Regions from separate parts of the Paenibacillus sp. E194 genome, predicted to be linked through region 1. Evidence: a T-box and tRNA genes for the amino acid it is inferred to sense, from the RefSeq annotation. Region 1 holds a T-box; the other holds one or more tRNA genes.
The links. The T-box of region 1 lies ahead of argS (arginine--tRNA ligase). A T-box ahead of a tRNA ligase gene usually reads a tRNA of that ligase, here a tRNA-Arg.
Positions count from the first base shown of each region.

Region 2: it encodes a tRNA-Arg, which carries the amino acid that the T-box ahead of argS (arginine--tRNA ligase) is inferred to sense. The anticodon was not compared.

Region 1 is NZ_JMDX01000182.1:5,240-12,236, forward strand. Features, by position in the region: gene AZ66_RS20985 (xanthine phosphoribosyltransferase) at 1-74, shown strand, start outside; gene AZ66_RS20990 (nucleobase:cation symporter-2 family protein) at 71-1,420, shown strand; gene AZ66_RS20995 (J-domain-containing protein) at 1,617-2,069, shown strand; gene AZ66_RS21000 (DegV family protein) at 2,207-3,073, opposite strand; gene AZ66_RS21005 (hypothetical protein) at 3,290-3,472, shown strand; gene AZ66_RS21010 (DUF3895 domain-containing protein) at 3,711-4,640, shown strand; T-box leader at 4,816-5,058, shown strand; gene argS (arginine--tRNA ligase) at 5,119-6,879, shown strand.
Region 2 is NZ_JMDX01000028.1:17,269-24,265, reverse strand. Features, by position in the region: gene AZ66_RS06095 (helix-turn-helix domain-containing protein) at 1-1,170, opposite strand, end outside; gene AZ66_RS06090 (cytochrome P450) at 1,868-3,034, shown strand; gene clpP (ATP-dependent Clp endopeptidase proteolytic subunit ClpP) at 3,140-3,721, opposite strand; tRNA gene AZ66_RS06080 (tRNA-Arg) at 3,925-3,999, opposite strand; gene AZ66_RS06075 (sugar-binding transcriptional regulator) at 4,666-5,715, shown strand; gene gap (type I glyceraldehyde-3-phosphate dehydrogenase) at 5,757-6,761, shown strand.

The sequences.
Region 1 (6,997 bases):
CTTCTCTGTCAAATGAGGGTGTAACATTCGTGAATGAAGCTGCGGAAACGACATCGGAAGCGGTGCAGCAATGAGCCGCTTCGATAACCGTATCTTTGTGAAAAATCGGCATCCGCTGCAAACCTTCTCGCTTGGCTTGCAGCATGTGCTCGCTATGTATGCCGGAGCGGTTATCGTTCCGCTCATCGTGGGCGGCAATTTAGGATTCAATCAAGAGCAAATTACGTACTTGGTTGCCATTGATTTATTTATGTGTGGGATCGCCACGCTGCTGCAAGTGTTTGCGAATCGGTGGTTCGGCATCGGAATGCCTGTCGTGTTAGGCTGTGCATTCCAAGCCGTTACGCCCATGATCGCAATCGGGAAGGATTTTGGCATTTCGTATATTTACGGAGCCATCATTGCGATGGGTATATTCGTCATCTTGTTCGGGGGCTTATTCGGCAAGTTAATTCGTCTATTTCCGCCTGTCGTAACGGGCTCTGTTGTAACGATTATCGGTGTAACGCTAATTCCTGTTGCATTCACGGATTTAGGAGGAGGCCAAGGCAATCCGGACTTCGGCAGTCCAACGAACTTGCTGCTTGGCTTCGGTGTACTCATATTTATCGTTATTATGAACAAGCTGTCCGCCGGATTTATCCGTGCGGTATCGATCTTATTAGGGCTTGTCATCGGCACAACGATCGCAGCTCTCATGGGTCAGGTTGATTTCACTCCCGTAGCGGAGGCATCCTGGTTCCATGCAGTACAGCCTTTTTATTTCGGCGTTCCGAAATTTAATATGACGGCTATCCTGACTATGATTATTGTAGCAATGGTCGGCATTGCTGAATCCACAGGCGTGTTCATGGCTCTAGGCAAAATTATAGACCGGGACGTGGATTCGAAGGATCTGGCACGCGGCTATCGGGCAGAGGGTCTAGCCATAACGATTGGCGGTATCTTCAATGCATTCCCGTATACGACATATTCCCAAAATGTCGGGCTTATACAAATGAGCCGTGTGAAAACACGTGATGTGATCGTGGTCGCGGGTGGATTGCTGATGCTGCTTGGACTAGTACCGAAAATTGCCGCATTAACGACTTTAATTCCGAGTTCAGTGCTCGGCGGCGCCATGGTTGCCATGTTCGGTATGGTTGTGTCGAGCGGTCTGCGGATGCTCGGCTCTCAAGTTGATATGAATCGTCACGAGAACCTGCTCATTATTGCCTGCTCGGTAGGGATGGGACTTGGTGTAACGGTAGTGCCTCAATTGTTCGCGAGCCTGCCGTCAACAGTTCGAATCTTAACGGATAACGGAATCGTAGCAGGAACCTTTACCGCGCTGGTAATGAACCTGCTGTTCAACGGTACGAAGCAGCAATCTGATGGAACGCAGAGCGAGGAAGAAACCGAACATTCAGTAGCCTCTTAGGCTCTTAACAAGCTAGTCTGACAATAACCAATAGTGACGGCCCATTGGATGAATTCCAATGGGTTTTTTGCTATGCCGGAATTGGGTGCACAATGTATCTCGCACGAAATTGTCACATTTAAAGGATGGTGCATACTAGACAAAATTGTGAAACGGAATGGATAATTATGTTATTCATGTGATTGGGGGGATCGAAATGGGTTGGTTCCGAAAGGAAAGCAAGCAGTCAGCAGAGGTTAAGCCGATTAAATCGGAAATCGCAGAGGATGCACCGCAAACAATTGCAACTGAACGAATGATGAGCAATTGGTTGGATGATGTCTTTACTCAATATGAGAAGAAGGGTGGATTGGATGATTTGCCTGGCAAGGGCAAGCCGCTAGAGGTGCGAGGTGGAGACCCGTTGAACGGGGTGCTGCACAACGCGAATGTTGTTCCTTCCTGGCTTGCGCTTCAGCATGAGATTAGAGATGAACTGCAGCGTATTATGAAGCTGAGCAAGGATCAGCCCCAAACCAACGTAGCGGCCGCGATGTCCGATGTGAATCAGAAAATCGTGAAATATAATGCGAGCGTGCCATCTACATTATTCCAGAAATCCAAGGTTACATTGGATACGATAGAGGGCCAATTGGCGAAATGGACGTAACAATAGTCCAGAAGCTGACATAAGAAGCAGATGCCCGCACGATCGGTTAGCGCCGATTGTGCGGGCATCTTACTGTTCAAGGAGCGAGTGGATTCGTCTCCTGCATCTTCAATTCCAGGGCAGCCATGTTGAAACTTTTATGCGGAATAGGATTTATTCGGGAAGAAGAGCGCTAATGTTCCTGGGCCTGAATGAGCGCCAACTGCGCAACCAATGGAACTAATCAGGAAGTTCGTCATCCCGAAGCGTTCAGTAATCATCGACTTCAACTGCTCCATCGCTTCTGCGTCATCACCATGGGCGATGCCGATGACCTGCTGCTTATCATCGAGATTCGCTCGCTCCTCCATCAGTTCGACAAGACGCTGAATGGATTTCTTTCTGCCTCTTACTTTATCGACTGGAATGAGTTTTCCATCCTCAACATGAAGCACGGGCTTAATATTGAGCAGTCCGCCAATGATGGCTGATGACTTGCTGACACGTCCGCCGCGATACAAATATTGCAGGTCATCGACCGTGAACACATGCTCCATTTGCCGGGCAAGGGATTGTGTGCGTGTGATAATCTCTTCCCTAGGCAATCCCTCACGCGCCCAGAGCGCAGCCTGTCTAACAACAAGGCCAAACCCGAGTGAAGCGCATTTGGAATCGATAATACTGCAAGTGAAGGACGGGAAGTCATCTTGTACCATATCATGCATAATGCGGGAAGAGGCATACGTTCCTGATAGTTCAGACGAGAACGCAATATAGATAGCTTCATCGTTCGCTTCGGCAATCGATTGGAAGGTTGTCTGCAATACCTCCATCGAGAGTTGAGAAGTCTTATATACATTGCCTTCGCGCATGCCATCGAGCATGGCTTTCGGCGTAATTGTTACTCCGTCCTCATATTGTTCATTGTCTATAGTAACGATTAGCGGCATGACAGTAATCCCCAACTCGTCAATGACAGATTGAGGGAGGTCAACAGCGCTGTCGGTAAGAATGCGAATTGCCATAATCATTCTCCTTTTCTTCTTTCATGTTCATACCGAAGTACTTATCTCCATCATACCATGAGTTGAAGCGAAAGCGGTGAAGGAATGTGTTTATCATGTATTGTGAGTTATTGGGATTTAATAGTAATGCTGAAGCTGAATCATACAGTCATATTTCCCCTCATTCATACATAAGGGTAGGAGAACGAATGAATTGACAGGAAATGAGGGGATAGAATGGCGAAGAACAAACGCGGTAAATCATTATGGAATCTGCCTTCACGTGGCCGAGGTACATGTCCGGTCTGCGCCAGCACTCGCATTAAGCTGCTGTATAATCGGACAAGAGGGAATGGCGTACAGATTAAGGTATGCAAGAAATGCTTTCAAGCGCCGCAGGAACGAATTGATGCTTCATAATGGCAAGTCCAGATCCGATCGTAAAATGCCATTGATTAAGAATAAATATTCTTCATTTAGCTTCGCTTCTTAGGGATCGCCGTTCTTATCGATGTGCCTACAATAGGTTGCCGCCCAGCGGGGGAGTGATTGACTGCCTGCGCGAGGGCGGCTTCTTCATGTAAGGCATGCCTTCACTTCCATGCTGTACTTCCTGTACAATAGACAGTAATGGAGCAAAGCGCGAGGAGGAGAAGATATGATATTAACTATCCAGGAACGGGATGAGATGTTATCGCAGCTCAATGACAACCAACGTGAGTTCCTGAATAACTATCTCGTTCGCTCTCGCCGTACGGCGTTCGCCAATGCGATGGCGAAGGAGAAGGGGCATCATGTTCCAGATCATGCGGCACCAGAGGACATCGAGGCGCTGTTAGATGATTGGATTTATACGGGGTATAAAGATGCGGGGACGATAAGTCCAGAGCTAAGATGCGAATGCGGCCGTTCTCTTCGATATCAGCATGAGGTGAAAAACCGGAAAACAGGCGAGATCAAAAAATTCGGCATTGAGCACTTGAAGGAGCACTTAGGGATTGATGCTGCAATCGTGGCGACGATTAAGAAGGGATTCGAGGCCATTGATTATGAGCTTGATGAGATTTTGTTGAAAATAGCCAACGATTGGCGACCTGCTCCAGATGCCTATTCTGTGGCAGATTTGCCTGAACATCTACAACAGCAATTGTCGCTTGGACTGCCCTTGTTGGACAAGCAGATCAATATGCTGCGACGCAAGCCTGTGGTGAGAAATGCTTCACCTTCGCCGAAGACAAGCGAGCCTAGCGCAGCTCCTGATCCTGCACCTGCTCCGATTCTAGAGGAGTTCGACTTATGGTCGTGGACGGAGCCCGAGCCTGCTGCTGTGGTTCAAGAAGTTAGTAATGCTGGGAATGGGCTTACTGCTGCTGAACAGGCGGCCGTGAAGCAATATGTGGAGACTGGTGTTGGAAGTGCGAGAGTGATCAGTGAATTGTTAATACGTGATCATGGAACGCCAGATCGCCGGTATATAACAGGCAAGCCCCAAATCTATCCGGTTGTGTGCCAATTTATTGAGCAATCTTATCTAGATATTGTGGTCGAATTGAATGGAACCGAGGATCGCAAGTATACAATGCGGTAATCGAAGCTGGACGGATGGTAGCGGAATGAGACTTGTATTCGATGTGAATCACAACTGGTCATGACGTTATGTACTCGGATGGCATAGTAAGGAATATATTTTTTCTAAAATGATGCATGTGATAGGTTGATTTTTCCTAATTGTTCTGGATATAATGTGTAAAATGAAAATCGACGCAACAACGATGAACGGGAGAGTACTCTGCACAATCCGTGCTGCAGCGAATCGGGATGGTGGAAGCCGATACGGAATGAAGAGGAAGCGGACCCGGGAGTTGGCTCTGTGAACTGCCTCATATGGGACGTAGGGGAGCCCGGCGACAGCCGTTATTTATCGAGTGGACTCTTTTCGGAGCAACAAGCTTCCGGGTAGGGTCAAGTAGAGTGGTACCACGGGGATTCAAGCCTCCGTCTCTTAGTAGACGGGGGCTTTTTAACGTGTTGCGAATCGTAACCAACAACAGGAGGAGAACGAACTTATGCTAAAAGAAATTGCCGCGCAAGTACTAGAACCTATTTTGAACATGAACAGGGCAGACATCGAACGTGCCTTGGAAGTACCTCCGCAGAGCGAGCTCGGCGACTTGGCGTTCCCTTGCTTTACACTGGCGAAGCAGTGGAGACGTTCTCCGCAGCAAATTGCGGTGGAACTTGCTGAACGCATTAATCAAGAGAGCAATAACATTCGGATGCGAGCGGAAGCCTCTGGCGGATATGTGAATGTATGTTTTGATCAGGATTACTATGGCGAGGCTTGTCTTACCCGCATGCAGGAGCCGTTATTCGGCAGACTGTCGATCGGAGAGGGGCAGCGTGTCGTTATTGATATGTCGTCCCCGAATATTGCGAAGCCGTTCAGTGTCGGTCATCTGCGTTCTACGATGATTGGAAATGCGCTCGCTCACCTGTACGAAGCAGCAGGATACGAGGTGTTGAAGGTGAATCACCTTGGGGATTGGGGTACCCAATTCGGCAAGCTGATTACGGCTTATAAGCTGTGGGGGGATGATGACACGCTGCGCCAAGATCCAATTCGTGAGAGCTTGAAGCTGTATGTAAGATTCCACGAGGAGGCGGCTCAGCAGCCGGGACTGGAAGACGAGGCGCGCGAATGGTTCCGCAAGCTTGAGGCGGGCGATGCAGAGACTGTACGGCTGTGGACGTATTTCGTTAACGCAAGTATGGTTGAATTCAATCGCATGTACGAACGACTCGGCGTTCACTTCGATCACTTTCTTGGCGAGAGCTTCTACAATGACAAGATGGATGCGGTCGTCGCTCATTTGCAGCAGCTTCAATTGCTCGAAGAAAGTGATGGGGCTATGGTCGTTCGTTTGGATGATGAGGGCATGCCGCCATGCTTGATATTGAAATCAAACGGAACAACGATTTACCCGACACGTGATTTGGCAACGGCGATCTATCGTAAGGAAGTCATGAAGGCTGACAAGCTGATATATGTAGTTGGCGCGGAGCAGCAGCTGCACTTTCAGCAGGTATTCGCCGTGCTTGGCAAGATGGGATATGAGTGGGCACAGGAATGTACTCATGTCCCATTCGGCTTGATGACATTTGAAGGGAAGAAGATGTCTACGCGCAAGGGCAAGGTTATCTTCCTTGATGAGGTATTGAATGAGGCAGAGAATCGCGCGCTGCAAATTATCGAAGACAAGAATCCATCTCTGCAAGAGAAAGGCAAGGTGGCATCGAAGGTTGGGATTGGTGCGATCATCTTCGGTGACCTGAAGAGCAGTCGTATGTTGTCTGTTGACTTCAACTTGGAGGATGCGCTGCGCTATGAGGGCGAAACCGGCCCTTATGTACAGTTCACACTCGTCAGAGCGAAGAGCTTGCTCGTCAAAGGGGGATGGACGTCATACTCTGATTGTCCAGCGGATTCCGCGACGCTTGGCAAGGATGCAGCCGAGAGCGCAGGTGAACAATCGAGCATGAAATCAACTGCGGCAGGAGGAGTAAGTCAAGAAGCATGGGTCTGCTTGAAGTCTCTCAGCAAGTATGAGCGAGCTCTTCAGATGGCGGTGGCCAGCAATGAGCCGTCCATCTTCGCTCGGTATTTGCTTGATGCAGCCAAGCAGTTCAACCGTTATTACCATCAGGAGCAGATTCTCGTAGAGAATGAGATCGAGCGTCGCCACAAATTGCGTATCGTCGCAGCCGTGGCACAAGTGCTTGAAGCGGGGCTGAACCTGCTTGGCGTTGAAGCGCCGGAACATATGTAGGGCGTTGTATCGATGTGAGTTGTGAAAAAGAGAATCGCATCATCTGCTTCACTTCATTGATTATGCGTATGTAAGGTATTGATTTCGTAGGGTTGGTGGGTTGGTTAGTACTCGTAAG
Region 2 (6,997 bases), on a different contig from region 1:
ATGTGCAGATTCTGGGTTGTCCAGCTTCCCATGCTTGAGCAGCATGAGAAGAAACTGATTGCGGGCAAATGGCTCTTGAATATCGACGCGGGTACTATAATCATGAAGAGTTTTACGAATCCACTCCAGCTCATTGCGTCTCTTAGGTGCCGGCTGTGCGGCAGAGGCTTCTTCATTCAACAAGGCAAATTCCATAAGATCATGGATTGGATGGTATTGCTTGCGAGCTAGTAATACGGCTGCCAGAATGCCGGCGATGACCACTACAGCGAACGCGAGCATGAAGAAGGTCTGGATATGGAACACACGCCCGAAAAATTGCTCGCTCGGCATGGCCGTTACATAGGTCCATCCATTCATGGAGGATTTAACAGACACAACGGATTGCTGCCTGTTATCCAGCTTCAAGCTATGGATGCCGGAACCAAGTCCTGACAGCAAGCGAATCTCATTCTTCGGGAGGGGTTCTCCATGATTATTCTGGGTAAGCACACGGCCCTTCTCGTCGAAGATGTAGGTATTGCCTTTGAATCCATTCAGAACGGTGTCCATAAGCCCCGTTAGCTTCGATTCCTCCATCAGGAACAGTACTGTTCCGTGTGGAGATGAGCTGTTAGGAGTGATTGGGATCATGTACGCAAGCATGGACTTGGTAATATTCATGCTTAAGTTAACGGATTCCGCTGGTCGCACGACAGGATAGAGCTCAGTTTCCAGCTCTTTAATAATATCCTTCTTGCTCCAGTCCTCGAATAGATAGTATTGATCAAAGAGAACATCTATATTGGTCATCCCTTTTGACGAGTAGATGGCGTGGCTGTTCCTGTAGAAAAGGAATAGCTCTTCTAGAATGGAACTGTTTGCTTTATATTTGCCGAGTGCGGATATTGCATCGCGGCTGTAATAGGGATGTCGTATCATATAAGGTGTCAATTGTTCATCATAAGCAATGCGGGAAGCAATGTCTCGAAGCTCCGTCATGCGAGAATCGATGTTCAGCTTCACCTGATTGAGCTGGTTCACGTTCGATTGCTCGATTTCGGAACGAAGATTGTTGACGGCATTTTGATAGATGAAGATCGTGAGAACCACTAATGGGATGAGAAAAATCAATATATACGACCATATGTACTGTAATAGCAGCTTCGACCGAAAATAGTTCCAACTCATCCTGACAAGCCTCCTAGTAGTCTCTTGATGTAATCTTGCTATGAAGTGGATCTGGCAATAAGTAAGAAGACAATCTAATAGAGAAGAAATGTTGATGATTTGTAATTATTGTATACGTTTCGCTTCATCTGTAAAGCGGGAAATTGAAAAAAAAGCGGCAATATTCATATTGTAAACGATTCCAATCGGAAATGGAATGATTTCGTGGTGTGTACAACAATTTCTGTAGGGTGGACATTATAGGTGTATTGCCATTGAGGGAATTGCTTTTTATCTTATTTTAAGGTTCGGTTCAGTTTTCTTTAATGTAACTCTAGTATTCTAACAATGGACCGAATGACAGATGAGTTCTTGCGAAGGAGGGTTGCCGGCAGCGATTACTGGCCTTGGTCAACCGGAGTCTTCCGTTGCACAAGGTGATCCGTTTCATCTTTCTCATGGTTTACAGTTTACCCCTAGAACATATATAGACCGCATCGGCGTTTGCGCGATGCGGTCCTTTTTTTGAAGCTAAATGAATTAATTTCGGTTTGTAACAGGTCGACCCGAAGTTGTTTTTGTACATACAGGCCTAGGTCTATGTAGGTCATAATTTACATATATTTATTTTAATGTAAGATATTATTCTAACACCTGTAAATAGAGGAAGAGGTTGTGACTGAAGCTATGTTGCACGGTTAAGGAGGGGAGAGGTTGAATGATAAAATGGATTCAAGACCATGAAGTGTTGCCATTATCTCATTACAAAACCATGCGTTCAGAGAGTCCTCTGTTATGGTCAGAGAGCTCTTTGTTGCGTTCAGAGAGTCCTCAGCTGCTGGGGGGAACGTTCTGGCATGCGTACCGATACGATCATATTAAGAGCATATTTGCTGATAACGATCATTTTTCCTCCGAATTGCGAAGCGAAGACAAGCGGCCGATTGAATACAGCATCCTCCGCACCGATCCGCCGAAGCATAGCCAGCTTCGAACATTAGTTTCGCAAGCATTTACACCTAGATCCATTGAAAAGATGATTCCACGAATTGAAGCATTGGCGAATGAGCTTCTAGATAAGGTGGAAAGGAATGGACGAATGGATGCGGTTCAAGATTTCGCAGTTCCGCTCCCGATTATTGTAATCGCAGAAATACTCGGCATACCAGTACACGATCGAGATCAGTTCCGGGAATGGTCGGAGGCATTGGTGAGTGGTGACATTGACCGCAATAGCAATTGCCAAAAGGAGATGGCTGTATATTTCGAGGCGATCGCAGAAGAACGCCGCCGTAATCCACAGGATGATCTGATCACTAGGCTTGTGCATGCAAAGGCTGACGGAGAGCCGTTGTCTCCTTATGAACTCATTGGGTTCTGTATTTTGCTGCTTGTGGCTGGTAATGAAACGACAACGAATTTGCTCTCTTCTGCTCTAGTATGTTTCGACAGTGAGCGCATCGCATGGGACGATATTAGATCCGATCGTTCTTTACTGCCTGGCGCTATTGAAGAAGTGCTGCGGTTTACCTCGCCGGTACAGTTAATGTTTCGCCGTGTGAAGAAGGATGTGGAAGTAGATGGCATGATGTTAACTGAAGGGCAGTTCGTCATGTTGTGGATTGGATCGGCGAATCATGACGAGTCTGTGTTCGAGCAGCCAGATCTCTTCCATATTCGTCGTCAGCCGAACCCGCATTTAGCGTTTGGTCATGGTATCCACTTCTGCCTGGGGGCCCAACTTGCACGGCTGGAAGCGAGGATAGCGTTGAATGCAATGCTCGATCGTTTCCCGAACTACCAATGTGATCATTCCAAGCCGTTAAAGCGCATCCAGAGTGAGTTTATGTTCGGTTTCGAGTCCTTGCCGATCATTCTTACCTAAGTAAACCTTGCTTTTCGTGATTCATTTCAGTTGAAAATAAGCAATAAAAACAGCCTCTCTACATGCAAAATGATTTGCATGAGAGAGGCTGTATCACTTTACCGCTTATTCTTTGCCAAGAACCTTATCAACCAGACCGTACTCAAACGCTTCTTGGGCAGACATGAAGTAGTCGCGATCCGTATCGCGCTCCACGCGCTCAAGTGGTTGGCCTGTGCGATCCGCCAAAATTTTGTTCAACGTGTCGCGCATCTTCAAGATGCGGCGTGCGCGAATCTCGATATCGGACGCTTGACCTTGTGCTCCGCCAAGCGGCTGATGAATCATAATTTCACTGTTCGGCAGGGCGAAACGCTTGCCCTTGGCACCTGCATTAAGCAGGAACGCTCCCATGGAAGCTGCCAAGCCCACGCAAATCGTTGATACGTCTGGCTTGATGTGCTGCATTGTATCATATATGGCCATGCCGGCCGAGATCGAACCGCCCGGGCTATTGATGTACAAATGAATATCCTTCTCCGGGTCATCTGCAGCCAAGAACAACAGCTGGGCGATAATCGAATTCGCCACAAGATCGTTCACTTCTGTTCCGAGGAAGATGATGCGATCCTTCAACAATCGAGAGTAAATATCATAAGATCTTTCGCCACGATTCGTCTGTTCAACAACTACGGGTACATAACTCAAGATAACCCCTCCTAACTAATATCATTACACATTCAATATAAAGGACTTGATACAAAAAGTCAAAGATGGTCAAACTATGTCGAGAAAAAAACATCTATCGTTTCGCTTCTGCAAAATTCAAGATGTTACTTCCGTGCTTATTCACCTAAATATATGCGTAACGTAGCTTCTTATCCTGTACCAAATAAGGACAGGAGTGTAAATGGCGCGCCCGCAAGGAATCGAACCTTGATCTCAGGCTCCGGAGGCCTACGTCATATCCATTGGACCACGGGCGCATTCATACAAGAGCAAAATTTATTATATAAGAAAGCGTATTACAAAGTCAAGTGAGAGCCTTGAATAATTTGCTTCAAATGGAGAGTTTGGAAGTTGCCTATTGATTAGTGGGATACAGAGACAGTGGTATTGGCATCGTAGCGAAGAGTCTCCTCCAACTTGAATTAAGGTTTTAACTTTTGAGGAGGGAACGGTTGAATTCTTTTAGACGGTGCCGAATAGGTGGGCGTTGCCCGATATAAGTGAGTAATGTTGATGGCTAAACTAAATAGGGACGAGGAGAACGAACAGGATGTTGAGGGGAGATCAAAACTTTTGTAAACGCAGGTATGAGCATGGCATGATGTCCCTCATTAATGTCTATACTGAGGAATGTCTAAAATTTTTGCGAAATATGTATTAACTTGTCGCATTTTGGGTTAATTACATCATAGGATGTCGTATGCCCTTTTGGATATGTTGTCTGATATTGAATAACTTCGATATTGCTTGCTTATTATAGAAGTTGTTTATAGGCAGAAAATTCACGATTTTGGGCGCGAAATCAGGGGTTCAGGATACTTGCAAGTTGCTGCGTTATTCGGTAGAATAGTGGTGGGACAAAAAATGTAGAGATGGGACGTTTTTAGTCCAACGGTTGCTTATGGGAAGCAGGAGTGGAGAGAATGCGTGAGTGGTTAGAAATACAGAAGCGACTTCTACCTGAACTCATTGAACTGTTGAAGAAGCGTTACACCATCCTGCATCAAATCATGTTGTCCGACTCCATTGGGAGAAGAACGCTGGCAACGTCATTGCAGATGACCGAGCGTGTGCTCCGTGCAGAGACCGATTTATTGAAGGCGCAAGGCCTGATTGATTCGGATAACACGGGTATGCGAATCACTGATGAAGGCCGGCAACTTGTCCGGAAGCTGGAATCCGTGATGGGCGAATTGCTCGGGATGCGCCAGCTGGAGGAGAGTATCCGCCAAGCATTCGGTTTGAAGCAGGTCATTGTCGTACCCGGCAATTCGGATGTATCGCCTGCCGTGAAGCAAGAACTCGGGCAAGCGGCTTGTAGAGCGCTCAGCAGCGTAATGGACAAGGAAGATGTCGTGGCGGTGACAGGCGGCTCCACATTGGCTGCAATGGCAGATCATTTGACGAGTTCATCACCGTTGAAAGGAAATTGGTTCGTACCTGCACGTGGGGGACTTGGGGAGAGCTTGGAATATCAAGCAAACACAATCGCATCCACGATGGCGAAGCGCGTAGGCGCTCAGTATCGGCTCTTGCATGTGCCAGATTTGCTGAGTGAGGAAGCGTACCAGTCACTTAAGCAGGAACCGAACATCCAGGACATTTTACGAGTAATTCGCCAAGCACGCATCGTCGTGCATGGCATCGGAGAGGCTCTCGTCATGGCGAAGCGACGCCGTGCCGATGAAGAGACGATCCAGCAGCTGCTCCAAGAAGGGGCGCTTGCAGAAGCATTCGGGTATTATTTTGACCGCGACGGGCATGTCGTTCATACGATGCTAACACTAGGCCTTCGCCTAGAGGACATCTCTCGCACGGAGGTAGTCATTGCCATTGCTGGAGGTCAGAGCAAGGGTGAATCGATTGCTGCAGTGCTTCGTGCAGGACACGAAGACATTCTCGTTATTGATGAAGCAGCAGCAGTTGAAGTATTGAAACATTGTGGTCTCGATGTGCCTTACAGGCCGTCTTGAGATATATAAAAAAATTGCGAAGGAAATGGGAGGAATCATCAATGGTTAAAGTTGGTATTAACGGCTTTGGTCGTATCGGACGTAACGTATTCCGCGCAGCATTGAACAATTCAGAAGTAGAAATCGTTGCAATCAACGATTTGACAGACGTAAACACTCTGGCTCACCTGTTGAAATATGACACAACTCACGGCAAATTCGAAGCTACTGTAGAAGCTAAAGAGGGCGCTTTGGTTGTTAACGGCCGCGAAGTGAAAGTATTCGCTGAGCGTAACCCTGAGAACTTGCCTTGGGGCGCAAACGGCGTTGAAATCGTTGTTGAGTCCACTGGTATCTTCACAGCGAAAGACAAAGCTGAAATGCACTTGAAAGGCGGCGCGAAGAAAGTTATCATCTCCGCACCTGCTACGAACGAAGATATCACAATCGTTATGGGCGTTAACGAAGATAAGTATGATGCTGCAAGCCATACAATCATCTCCAACGCTTCTTGCACAACAAACTGCTTGGCGCCATTCGCTAAAGTATTGAACGACAAATTCGGTATCGAAAAAGGTATGATGAACACAATTCACTCATACACTAACGACCAAAACGTTCTTGACTTGCCGCACAAAGACTTGCGTCGTGCTCGTGCAGCAGCTCAAAACATCATCCCTACTACAACTGGTGCTGCTAAAGCGGTATCCCTTGTATTGCCTGAATTGAAAGGCAAATTGAACGGTATGTCCATGCGTGTTCCTACTCCTAACGTATCCGTTACGGACTTGGTAGTAGAACTTAAGCAAGACGTTACTGTTGAAGAAGTAAACGCAGCTTTGAAAGAAGCAGCTGAAGGCCCATTGAAAGGCATCTTGAACTACTCCGAAGAGCCATTGGTATCCAGCGACTTCAACGGCGACCCAGCTTCCTCCACTATCGATGCTTTGACAACGATGGTAATTGGCGGCAACATGGTTAAAGTTGTATCCTGGTACGACAACGAGTGGGGCTACTCCAACCGCGTTGTAGACTTGGCAGCTTTCATCGCAAAAAAAGGTCTGTAATCGCATAGCACTTACAATCAAAGAGGAGTGACCGTTCAGGCCTCCTCTTTTGATCCTTATAGTGCCTAGAGCATATCGAGAACCAGTGCGGACACAGATTTTCTAGATATACAGAGATAGAGAGTACAGAGAGAAACAGAACATACTAACGAACGATATACGATATATAGAGAGAAAGAAAGATTTAGATGGAACCCATACAGAACAAGAACACAGAACATACCGAACAACACACC